DNA from 3 places in the Caballeronia sp. LZ019 genome. Region 1 is predicted to be linked to each of the others. Evidence: predicted binding sites of a transcription regulator. Region 1 holds the regulator's gene; each other region holds the start of a gene.
What was found. Region 1 encodes LexA, which represses DNA repair genes until DNA is damaged. Its sites were predicted from a motif close to ACTGTATNNNNATACAGT; they were not measured.

Region 1 (3,256 bases):
CGACATCCTGCAGGAGGGCGTCGACTGGCTGCGTGAGCGCGGACTGCAGGCGCAGGGGCACTTCGCGTTCGGGCATCCGATCGACGAAATTGCCGCGCTCGCCGATAACCTCAAGGTCGATCTCGTCGTGGTGGGGCATCGCTGCCGCAGCGGACTGGCGCGATGGTGGATGGGCGCGGGCAACACGCCGCTGCTCGATCGCGTGTCGTGCAGCATTCTGGTGGCGGTCTGTCAGGCAGGCGAATCCGCCGAAGCCGAAGACGCCGCCGCGTATGCCGCCAAGCCGGTCAAGGCGGAAGAGGGCGCGTAGTTCGGCGTCGCGCTCGTCAGCCGTTCAGATCGACGGCGACGAGCTTCCATGACACGAGACCGCTGCGGCGGAAGATGGCCGAATACCGTGCATCGCCAGCGCCGTGCTGATAGGTCACGACGAAGGTATTGATGTCGCGGTATCCGGCGGTCGTCTGTGGCGGCTGCGGCGGACCGGGCGGTTGCGGCAGCGGACCGGACGCCGCCGTGACGCTGGCGCCGCTTCGTGGCGATGCGGGCGGCCGTTCGCCAGGAACGCCGCGCGGCGGAATGCCGTTGAGTATCGCGGCGACGCCATCGGGTGTCGCATAGGAGTCGACCAGCGGCCCGACGAGCGCCGCGCCGATCATCGCCCCGAGAATCGCGAGCGGATTGCCGCTCTTCTGATGTCGATGCGACGCGTCAGCAGCGCCGCGACCTGTTCCTTCAGGCTGCTGCGCAACGCCGGAAAATCGACGTACTCGCTGACAGTCTCTGCATCGCGCGCATCAGCCGCGCGCTTGACGCGATCCAGCGCCAGATACGGCGACGCATACATGAATGCCAGCGCCGCGCCGCACAGGACGACAGCGAGTGCAATAGCGACAAGACGGGTAGTTCGCGACATGCGGTGCACGAGCCTCTCGAGCGTCGGTCTGACTCACATTGACCGTGCCGGTGAAAGAACGATCCCGCAACCCGCGACGTTCACGCCAGAAACCCGCCCGCGCCGCCGGCACGTTCCTCGTCGATGCAGCGGTCGAGCATGCGCGACACCTCGCTGATCTTGCCGACCATGATGACGCGCGATTCGCTGCGATAGACCCGCACCGGGGCGCGCTGCGCCGGCTCCGCATGGACCGTCTTGGCAAGCGACACCCGGGCGAACGCCGGCTGACGCGACGGCAGCAACGGCATTTCATCGAACAGATCCGGCGTGGCTTCAGCAAGCGGACGCGCCGCGACGCCGCAGGGAATCAACGCACGCAGATGACGCAGGCGGCCGAACTGGCGGAAGGGCAACAAACGGGCAAAACGTTCCATGATGACTCTCCAGGCGATAGGACGCACTGCGGCCAAGCCGCGAACGGCTGCCGTCATGCTTTGATGTACTCGAAACGCGCCGCGTCGTGCGTGGCGTGGGGGAAGCGGGCGCGCTAAAACTCGCCCGAGCGGATCAGACCGACCGCGATGCCTTCCAGCGCGAATTCACCGCTGCCGGAGCGCACGAAAATGTTCTCGTAGTCCGGGTTCTCGGCGATCAGTTCGACGCCGTCCGAACGACGCTTCCAGCGCTTGACCGTGACGTCGTCGCCGAGACGCGCGACCACGATCTGCCCGTCTTTGGCTTCGGTGCGTTTTTGCACCGCGAGCAGGTCGCCATCGAGGATGCCGGCGTCGCGCATGGACAACCCGCGCACCTTCAGCAGATAGTCCGGCTTGCTGGAAAAGAGCGCCGGATCGCACGCGTAGTGCTGTGAAATGTGCTCCTGCGCGAGGATGGGACTGCCGGCCGCCACCCGGCCGACGAGCGGCAGAGACAATTGCATGATGCTCGGATGCGGCAGCGTGAACTGATGCGGAAGCTCGTCGGAGCGTGCGGCTTCGCTGATCAGCCGGATGCCTCGCGACGACCCTGCGGCCAATTCGATCACGCCCTTGCGCGCCAGCGCCCGAAGATGCTCCTCGGCGGAATTGGCCGAACTGAAGCCGAGTTCCGCAGCGATTTCGGCGCGCGTGGGCGGGAAACCGGTGCGCTCGATAGCGCGCTGCAGGAGTTCGAAGACCTGCTGCTGGCGAGCGGTAAGTTTTGAGGTTCTAGTCACTGGCTGGCCCCTGCTGCGCTGTATGGATGAACAGATGACTGTATTTTTATACAGTATTTCATACTTTTCAAGCATTACTTTAACTTCGCCCCGGCAGCGCCCCGCAGCGGGCGTTTTCGATGGAAAGACGCCAAAGCGCCGGTCGTTAGCACGTTTCCGTATAAAAAGATGAAAAACGATTATTTCTAATCATATAGTCGCGCCGATAGACTGATTCCGTCAATTGGATAAGACGGAGAACGGGGAATGCAAAGCACGAAAGCGGGATTGGGGACCAGGGGAAGAAAGCTGCTCACCGCGTTGGCGCTGGCGGCGGCGACGATTGGCATCGGTGTTCAGGCGCACGCACAGACATCGTTTCTGAACGTCTCCTACGATCCGACGCGCGAGCTGTACCAGGACTTCAATCAGGCGTTCGCGAAGAAATGGAAGGCCGACACCGGCGAAACGGTCACTTTCAAGCAGTCGCACGGCGGTTCGGGCGGCCAGGCCCGCGCGGTCCTCGACGGACTGCAGGCCGACGTCGTAACGCTCGCGCTCGCCTATGACATCGACGCGCTCGCCGGCAAGGGGCTCGTCAGCGGCGACTGGCAGAAGCGCCTACCGGATAACGCGTCGCCGTACACGTTGACGATCGTGTTCCTCGTGCGCAAGGGCAATCCGAAGCACATCAAGGACTGGGACGACCTGACGAAGCCGGGCGTATCCATCGTTACGCCGAACCCGAAGACCTCGGGCGGCGCGCGCTGGAACTATCTCGCGGCGTGGGCGTATGCGCAGCACAAGCCCGGCGGCAACGAGCAGACCGCGAAGGACTTCGTCTCGAAGCTCTACAAGAACGCGGGCGTGCTCGATTCCGGCGCGCGCGGCGCGACGACGAGCTTCGTGCAGCGCGGGCAGGGCGACGTGCTGATCGCGTGGGAGAACGAGGCGTTCTTGTCGCTCAAGGAGTTCGGGCCGGACAAGTTCGAGATCGTCGTGCCGTCGGTGAGCATCCTGGCGGAGCCGCCGGTCGCGGTGGTCGACAAGGTCGTTCGACAAGCACGGCACGCGCAAGCTCGCCGAGGCGTATCTGAAGTATCTGTACAGCGACGAAGGACAGCAGATTGCGGCGCGCAACTTCTATCGCCCGCGTTCGAACA
Region 2 (3,256 bases), 780 kb from region 1:
GGACGCGAGTTCGGGCAGATCGACGGTCGTGTACGCGACGCGAATGTCGTTGCCGCGCAGCACGTCGTCCCTAAACTCGACGATGCCCGGCTGCGGCCGGTCGTCCTCGTGCGGCAAAGGCATGTCGCGGTCGCCGCCGACGAGTTCGCCGCGCGTCCCGAGCACCTGGAAGAACACGCTGTCGACATTGTCGGCGCGCAAGAAATCGCGCGTGGCGTCCGGCAGCCGCAATTCGGCCACGCCGTTGACCGGCTGGATCTGGCGGGCGAGCACGTAGGCGTCGGCTTCGAGCGCGCGGTCGAACGGACCGTTGGCGATCGACTTCGCGACGAGATACGTCACCGCGATGCTCATCGGCCAGAGCAGCAGCAGCGGCGCGAGCATCCAGTCGAGAATCTCGCCAAAAAGCGAGCGCGGGTGCGCCTCGCTGCCGGGTTCCAGCTCGTCGGGCGGGGCGAACGGATTGGCGTAGCGGGCATCGCGCAGGGCGTCGGAATCGGCGGCATCCAGGATGGCCGCTGACGGCTCGCGCGGCGCTTCGGCTGCGCGCTCGGTGGAGGCGGGCGACGCCATGCGCGGCTTACTTATAGTGCTGGCCGGCGGCAGCGGGATCGGCCGTCGACTTGGCTTCCGGCGTGCTGGCCGCCTTTTCGAGCGTGTACCCGAGGCCGCGCACCGTGATGATCCGCGCGCCGCTCGGCTCGATCTTCTTGCGCAGCCGGTGCACGTAGACCTCGATGGCGTTGTTGCTGACTTCTTCGCCCCACTCGCAAAGATGGTTGACAAGCTGCTCCTTCGACACGAGCCGCCCGATCCGCTGCAGCAGCACTTCGAGCACGCCGAGTTCGCGCGCCGACAAATCGATGACCTGATCCGCGATATGCGCGATGCGTCCCACCTGATCGAACGACAGCGATCCGTGCCTGACGACCGTCGGTCCGCCGCCCGCGCCGCGCCGCGTCAACGCCCGCACGCGCGCTTCGAGTTCGTTGAGCGCGAAGGGCTTTGCCATATAGTCGTCCGCGCCGAGATCGAGACCTTTCACGCGCTCGTCGACGCTGTCGGCGGCGGTCAGGATCAGAACGGGCATCTGCGAGTTGCGCGCGCGCAGGCGACGCAGCACTTCGAGGCCGGGCATGAGCGGCAGGCCGAGATCGAGGATGAGCAGGTCGAAGGATTGCAGGGAAAGGGCGGTATCCGCCTCGACGCCATGCTTCACATGGTCAACGGCGTATCCCGATTGGCGGAGTGATCGGACGAGGCCGTCCGCGAGTATGCTGTCGTCTTCGGCAATGAGGATTCGCATCGTCGTGTGCCTGATGCGCGGGGCGCATCGCATTGCCGGCACCGCATTTCGCCCGGCGCGGCGGTCTCCAGGGTGTCATGCGGTTTTTGCACGGTTCGCTCGATGTGGAAAAACACCACGCCGCAACGATCGGGCTTGCAAAAACTACTGTTTTTTTATACAGTGTCTGCGTTAGTGCAAAAGCGGGGCGAAGTGCCGGTGCTACCGCTACAAAGCCGGCTACAAGCCTGCGCGCACGCGTCTCAGACGCCGTTCATCATAGCAAAGGACGATTCATGGAAGAAAGCAAGAAAGGCCCGGCTGGAATGACTGCGGAAAAGAGCAAGGCGCTGGCCGCCGCGCTGTCGCAGATCGAAAAGCAATTCGGCAAAGGGTCGATCATGCGGCTCGGCGCAGGTGAGGCGGTCGAAGACATTCAGGTGGTCTCCACAGGCTCGCTCGGACTTGACATCGCGCTCGGCGTCGGCGGCTTGCCGCGCGGCCGCGTCGTGGAAATCTACGGTCCGGAATCGTCGGGCAAGACCACGCTCACGCTGCAGGTGATCGCCGAGATGCAGAAGATCGGCGGCACGGCTGCGTTCATCGACGCCGAACACGCGCTCGACGTGCAATACGCTCAAAAGCTCGGCGTGAACATTCCGGAACTGCTGATTTCGCAGCCGGACACGGGCGAGCAGGCGCTGGAAATCGCGGATGCGCTCGTGCGCTCGGGCTCCATCGACATGATCGTCATCGACTCGGTCGCGGCGCTCGTGCCGAAGGCGGAAATCGAAGGCGAAATGGGCGACTCGCTGCCCGGCCTGCAAGCGCGTCTGATGTCGCAGGCGTTGCGCAAGCTCACCGGCACCATCAAGCGCACGAACTGCCTCGTGATCTTCATCAACCAGATCCGCATGAAGATCGGCGTGATGTTCGGCAACCCCGAAACGACCACGGGCGGTAACGCGCTGAAGTTCTATTCCTCGGTGCGCCTGGATATTCGCCGCATCGGTTCCATCAAGAAGAACGACGAAGTCATCGGTAATGAAACGCGCGTAAAGGTCGTAAAGAACAAGGTGTCGCCGCCGTTCCGCGAAGCCATCTTCGACATCTTGTACGGCGAAGGCATTTCGCGTCAGGGTGAAATCATCGACTTGGGCGTGCAGGCCAAGCTGGTCGACAAGGCGGGCGCCTGGTACAGCTACAAGGGCGATCGCATCGGTCAGGGCAAGGACAATGCGCGCGAATTCCTGCGCGAGAATCCTGACATTGCGCGCGAGATCGAAAACAGGATCCGCGAATCGCTCGGCGTGGCTGCGTTGGCTGATGCCGTCGCCACGGGCGCACCCGTGTCGGACGACGAATAATCGTCCGACCTGCCGCCGATGCTCAAGCGCCGGTTCGGATCGAAGGCGGACAACGCTGAAGCCGGGCGGAGTCGCGCGGGACGTTCGAATCGCTCTCGCGAGAACGATGAAGCGAGCGGTGATCTGAAGAGCGGTCGCTCTCCTTACGCCGCGCCCGGTGTCGATCAGCCGGAGGACAGCGCCGATGCCGCCGATCGCTATGAACGAAGCAGCGAGCGGGGTGCATCGTCGAGAGGCGGCGGTTTCGCCTCAGGCAGGAAAGCACGCGCCGGCGCGAAGTCATTCACGCCGGCGCGTCGCGTTTTTGAAGCGGCGGACAAGGGCGTGGCGGTTTCACGCGCTGGCGTGACTGAGCGTGACGACCGTCGCGGGCTGAACGCGCCATCGGCGTCCGGCGATCAAGAAGAATGCGCTGCGGCACCGTCCCTCCAGCTCGATCGTGCGGCGCGGCTCGAGCAAGCCCGCTTGCTGTTGCAACAAGCCACTGCACAGGCAGTCAGCGCAGCGCCCCCCATACAGCCGGCAACCGTAAGCACCGCTCACTTCGACGACCCCTTCGAAGACGCCGACCCCTTGGAGCCGTTCGAGCAATGCGCGCCGTCGA
Region 3 (3,256 bases), 2.2 Mb from region 1:
AGTTCCACCTTGCCGTCGACGGTGACATCGCCCATTGCGACGCGCGCCTTCGCCGAGCCACCGCTGTCGGCGAGACCCATCAGCTTGAGCAGGTTGTGAAGTTCGACGTAATCGCCCGTGAGGGTGAATTGAAGCTGCGGCATGGCGGGCGGAAACAAACGTGTTGAAGACGGCCATGATAATGCATCGGGTACGCGTCGTGCTCCTGCTTTCCCCGACCGCGAACGATCGGACGTATTTGATGATGCATCCGAACGTCGGCGAAAAAGCGCTAAATGTAGCCAAGTGCAACCATGCGTAACAGTGACTGCACAGGCGAAACTCGGCGATCGACCGCCCGGTCTGTAGATTTGATCGATGCAGCTTCGGTCATCTTCCAAACGACACGCGCCGCGCGCAACCTTGCGAGACCACGCGCCGGCGCTACCAAAAGAGAGGACTAGCTCATGACTAAGGCTCGAATTCTGATGATCGGCACCGCCTTCGCCGCCCTGGCCGCCACCGGCGCGCAAGCCCAGACCGCGCAGCCGATGCAGGCCGCCCCCGGCGCCGATGCGCAAATCTCGACGCAGGCCCAGCAGCCGATGACGCCCCCGCAGCAGAACATCGTCGCGCCCGCGCCGACCGATCCGCTGGTGCAGAAGCGCAATGCCGACGCGCAGGCAAACGCCGAATACAAGGCGTCGAAGAAGGCGTCGAAGGCCGAGATGAAGGCCGCGAAGAAGGAAGCGAACGCGCAATACAAGGAAGAAGTGCGCAACGCGAAGATCAACAAGAAGGCCGACAAGGCCGCCGCAAAGGACGAGCTGAACGCCGCTGCCGACCGCACGCCGAAGGACGAGGGCGAGCAGCACTAAGCGGGCGACTGCGAGCGATGGCCGCGAGGTTCCTGACGGAGCTTCGCGGTTCCACACAGGGGAGGACACCATGACACGACGTAAGAATGCACTGCTGGCGGCGCTCGTCGTCGGCGCGCTGACCAGCGTGAGCGCGGTATCGGTCGCGCAGGCGGACGACACGACGCCGACGCACGCCGACAAGAAGGCCGCGAAGAAGCAGGCCGAAGCCGACAAGGACGCGGCCGTCGCACAGGCGAAGGCCGACAAGAAGAAGACGGAATCGCAATCGGAAGCGAACGAAGCCGCCGCGGATGCGAAGCTGAAGGACGCCAAAAAGGCGGACTGAGCGGCGCATTTCTGTACGAAGGCGGCCCGGGCTATTCACCCGGGCCGTCGTCTTTTTGGGGCCAAAAGCCGAGCCCTGACAAAGACTTGCACGGGCGGGTTGTATGGATATACAGTGTCGCGTCACTGCTTACCGTCATCCAATCTCGTGCTCACGCTTCCCGACATCGCCGCCGATTCTCCCGAGACCGAAGAACAGGCCGCAGCAGCCTATCTCGCGAAGCTGAACGATGCGCAACGTCGGGCCGTCGAATTCGGGGTCGATGGACCGGGCCGCTGCGGCGGGCCGCTGCTCGTCATTGCGGGCGCGGGGTCGGGGAAGACGAACACGCTTGCGCATCGCGTGGCGCATCTGCTGGTCAAGGGCGCGGACCCGCATCGCATTCTGCTGCTCACGTTCTCGCGCCGCGCGGCGCTCGAAATGACGCGGCGGGTGTCGCGTATCGCGAGAAATGCGCTCGGCAACAAAAGCGCCCTCGCGCAAGGGCTGACGTGGTCGGGCACCTTCCACGGCGTCGGCGCACGGCTGTTGCGCGATTACGCCGAGATCGTCGGGCTCGCGCCCTCGTTCACGATCAACGACCGTGAAGATTCCGCCGATCTGATGAACCTCGTGCGCCACGAACTCGGACTGTCGTCGAAGGAAAAGCGCTTCCCGGCGAAGTCCACGTGCTTCGCCATTTATTCGCGCGTGATCAACACGGGCGCGTCCTTGAGCCATGTGCTCGACAAGTCGTATCCGTGGTGCCGCGAGTGGGAAGCCGATCTCAAGCGCCTGTTCGCCGCCTATGTCAGCGCCAAGCAATCGCAAAGCGTCCTCGATTACGACGACCTGCTGCTCTACTGGTCGCATCTCGCGGCTGAGCCGGCCATCGCCGCCGATCTGTCGAGCCGTTTCGATCATGTGCTCGTCGACGAGTATCAGGACACCAATCGCCTGCAGGCGACCATCCTTCTCGCGATGAAACCCGACGGGCGCGGCCTCACCGTCGTCGGCGACGATGCGCAGTCCATCTATTCGTTTCGCGGCGCGACCGTGCGCAACATCCTGGATTTTCCGCAGCACTTCGATCCGCCCGCCGCGACCGTGACGCTCGATCGGAACTACCGCTCGACGCAGCCGATTCTCGAAGCGTCGAACGCGGTCATCGGCCTCGCCGCCGAGCGCTACACGAAGGACTTATGGACCGACAAGGCATCGGCGCAGAAGCCGCGTGTCGTCTCCGTCGCCGATGAGGCCGATCAGGCGCGCTATGTCGTCGAGAAAGTGCTGGAGGCGCGCGAGGGCGGCATGAAGCTCAAATCGCAGGCCGTGCTGTTTCGCGCGGCCCATCACAGCGCGGCGCTCGAGATCGAGCTGACGCGAAAGAACATTCCGTTCGTGAAGTTCGGCGGACTGAAGTTCCTCGATTCGGTCCATGTGAAAGACGTGCTCGCCGTGCTGCGCTGGGCGGAGAATCCACGCGACCGCGTCGCGGGGTTCCGGGTCGCGCAACTGCTACCGGGCGTCGGGCCGGCTATCGCCGGACGCCTGCTCGATGGCGTCGCGCAGAACGAGCGCCCCGCCGATGCGATCGCGGCGTTCAGCGCGCCGGCACGCGCGAGCGAAGACTGGCCGCGCTTCGTCGGGCTGATGGCGAAGCTGTGCGGGCGCGAATCCGGCTGGCCCGCCGAGTTCGAAATGATCCGCCGATGGTACGAGCCGCATCTCGAGCGCAATCACGAGGACGCGGCCATCCGCATCGGCGACGTCATGCAGATGGAGAGCATCGCGTCAACGTATCCGACGCGCGAGCGCTTTCTCACCGAACTGACGCTCGATCCGCCGGACGCGACGAGCGATGAATCGGGCGTGCCGCTCATCGACGAAGACTACCTGATCCTCTCGACCATCCATTCCGCGAAGGGGCAGGAGTGGCGCAACGTGTTCGTGCTGAACGGCGTGGACGGCTGCATTCCGTCCGATCTCGGCACCGGCAGCGAAGAAGAAGTCGACGAAGAGCGCCGCCTGCTGTATGTCGCGATGACGCGGGCGAAGGAAGACCTGCACGTCATCACGCCGCAGCGCTTCT

Region 2: a site for LexA is predicted at 1,453-1,470, ahead of recA (recombinase RecA). Genes of this name have one in related genera too.
Region 3: a site for LexA is predicted at 1,284-1,301, ahead of P9255_RS15095 (ATP-dependent helicase). Genes of this name have one in related genera too.

What each region holds. Positions count from the first base shown of each region.
Region 1 covers NZ_JARTVZ010000005.1:2,579,915-2,583,170, forward strand. The annotation lists gene P9255_RS25585 (universal stress protein) at 1-310, shown strand, start outside; partial or broken gene P9255_RS25590 (DUF2939 domain-containing protein) at 327-916, opposite strand; gene P9255_RS25595 (hypothetical protein) at 997-1,332, opposite strand; gene lexA (transcriptional repressor LexA) at 1,446-2,114, opposite strand; partial or broken gene P9255_RS25605 (sulfate ABC transporter substrate-binding protein) at 2,361-3,256, shown strand, end outside.
Region 2 covers NZ_JARTVZ010000005.1:1,795,223-1,798,478, forward strand. The annotation lists gene P9255_RS21860 (sensor histidine kinase N-terminal domain-containing protein) at 1-573, opposite strand, end outside; gene P9255_RS21865 (response regulator transcription factor) at 581-1,306, opposite strand; gene recA (recombinase RecA) at 1,582-2,652, shown strand.
Region 3 covers NZ_JARTVZ010000005.1:359,047-362,302, reverse strand. The annotation lists gene P9255_RS15110 (RNA-binding S4 domain-containing protein) at 1-143, opposite strand, end outside; gene P9255_RS15105 (hypothetical protein) at 447-857, shown strand; gene P9255_RS15100 (hypothetical protein) at 928-1,185, shown strand; gene P9255_RS15095 (ATP-dependent helicase) at 1,333-3,256, shown strand, end outside.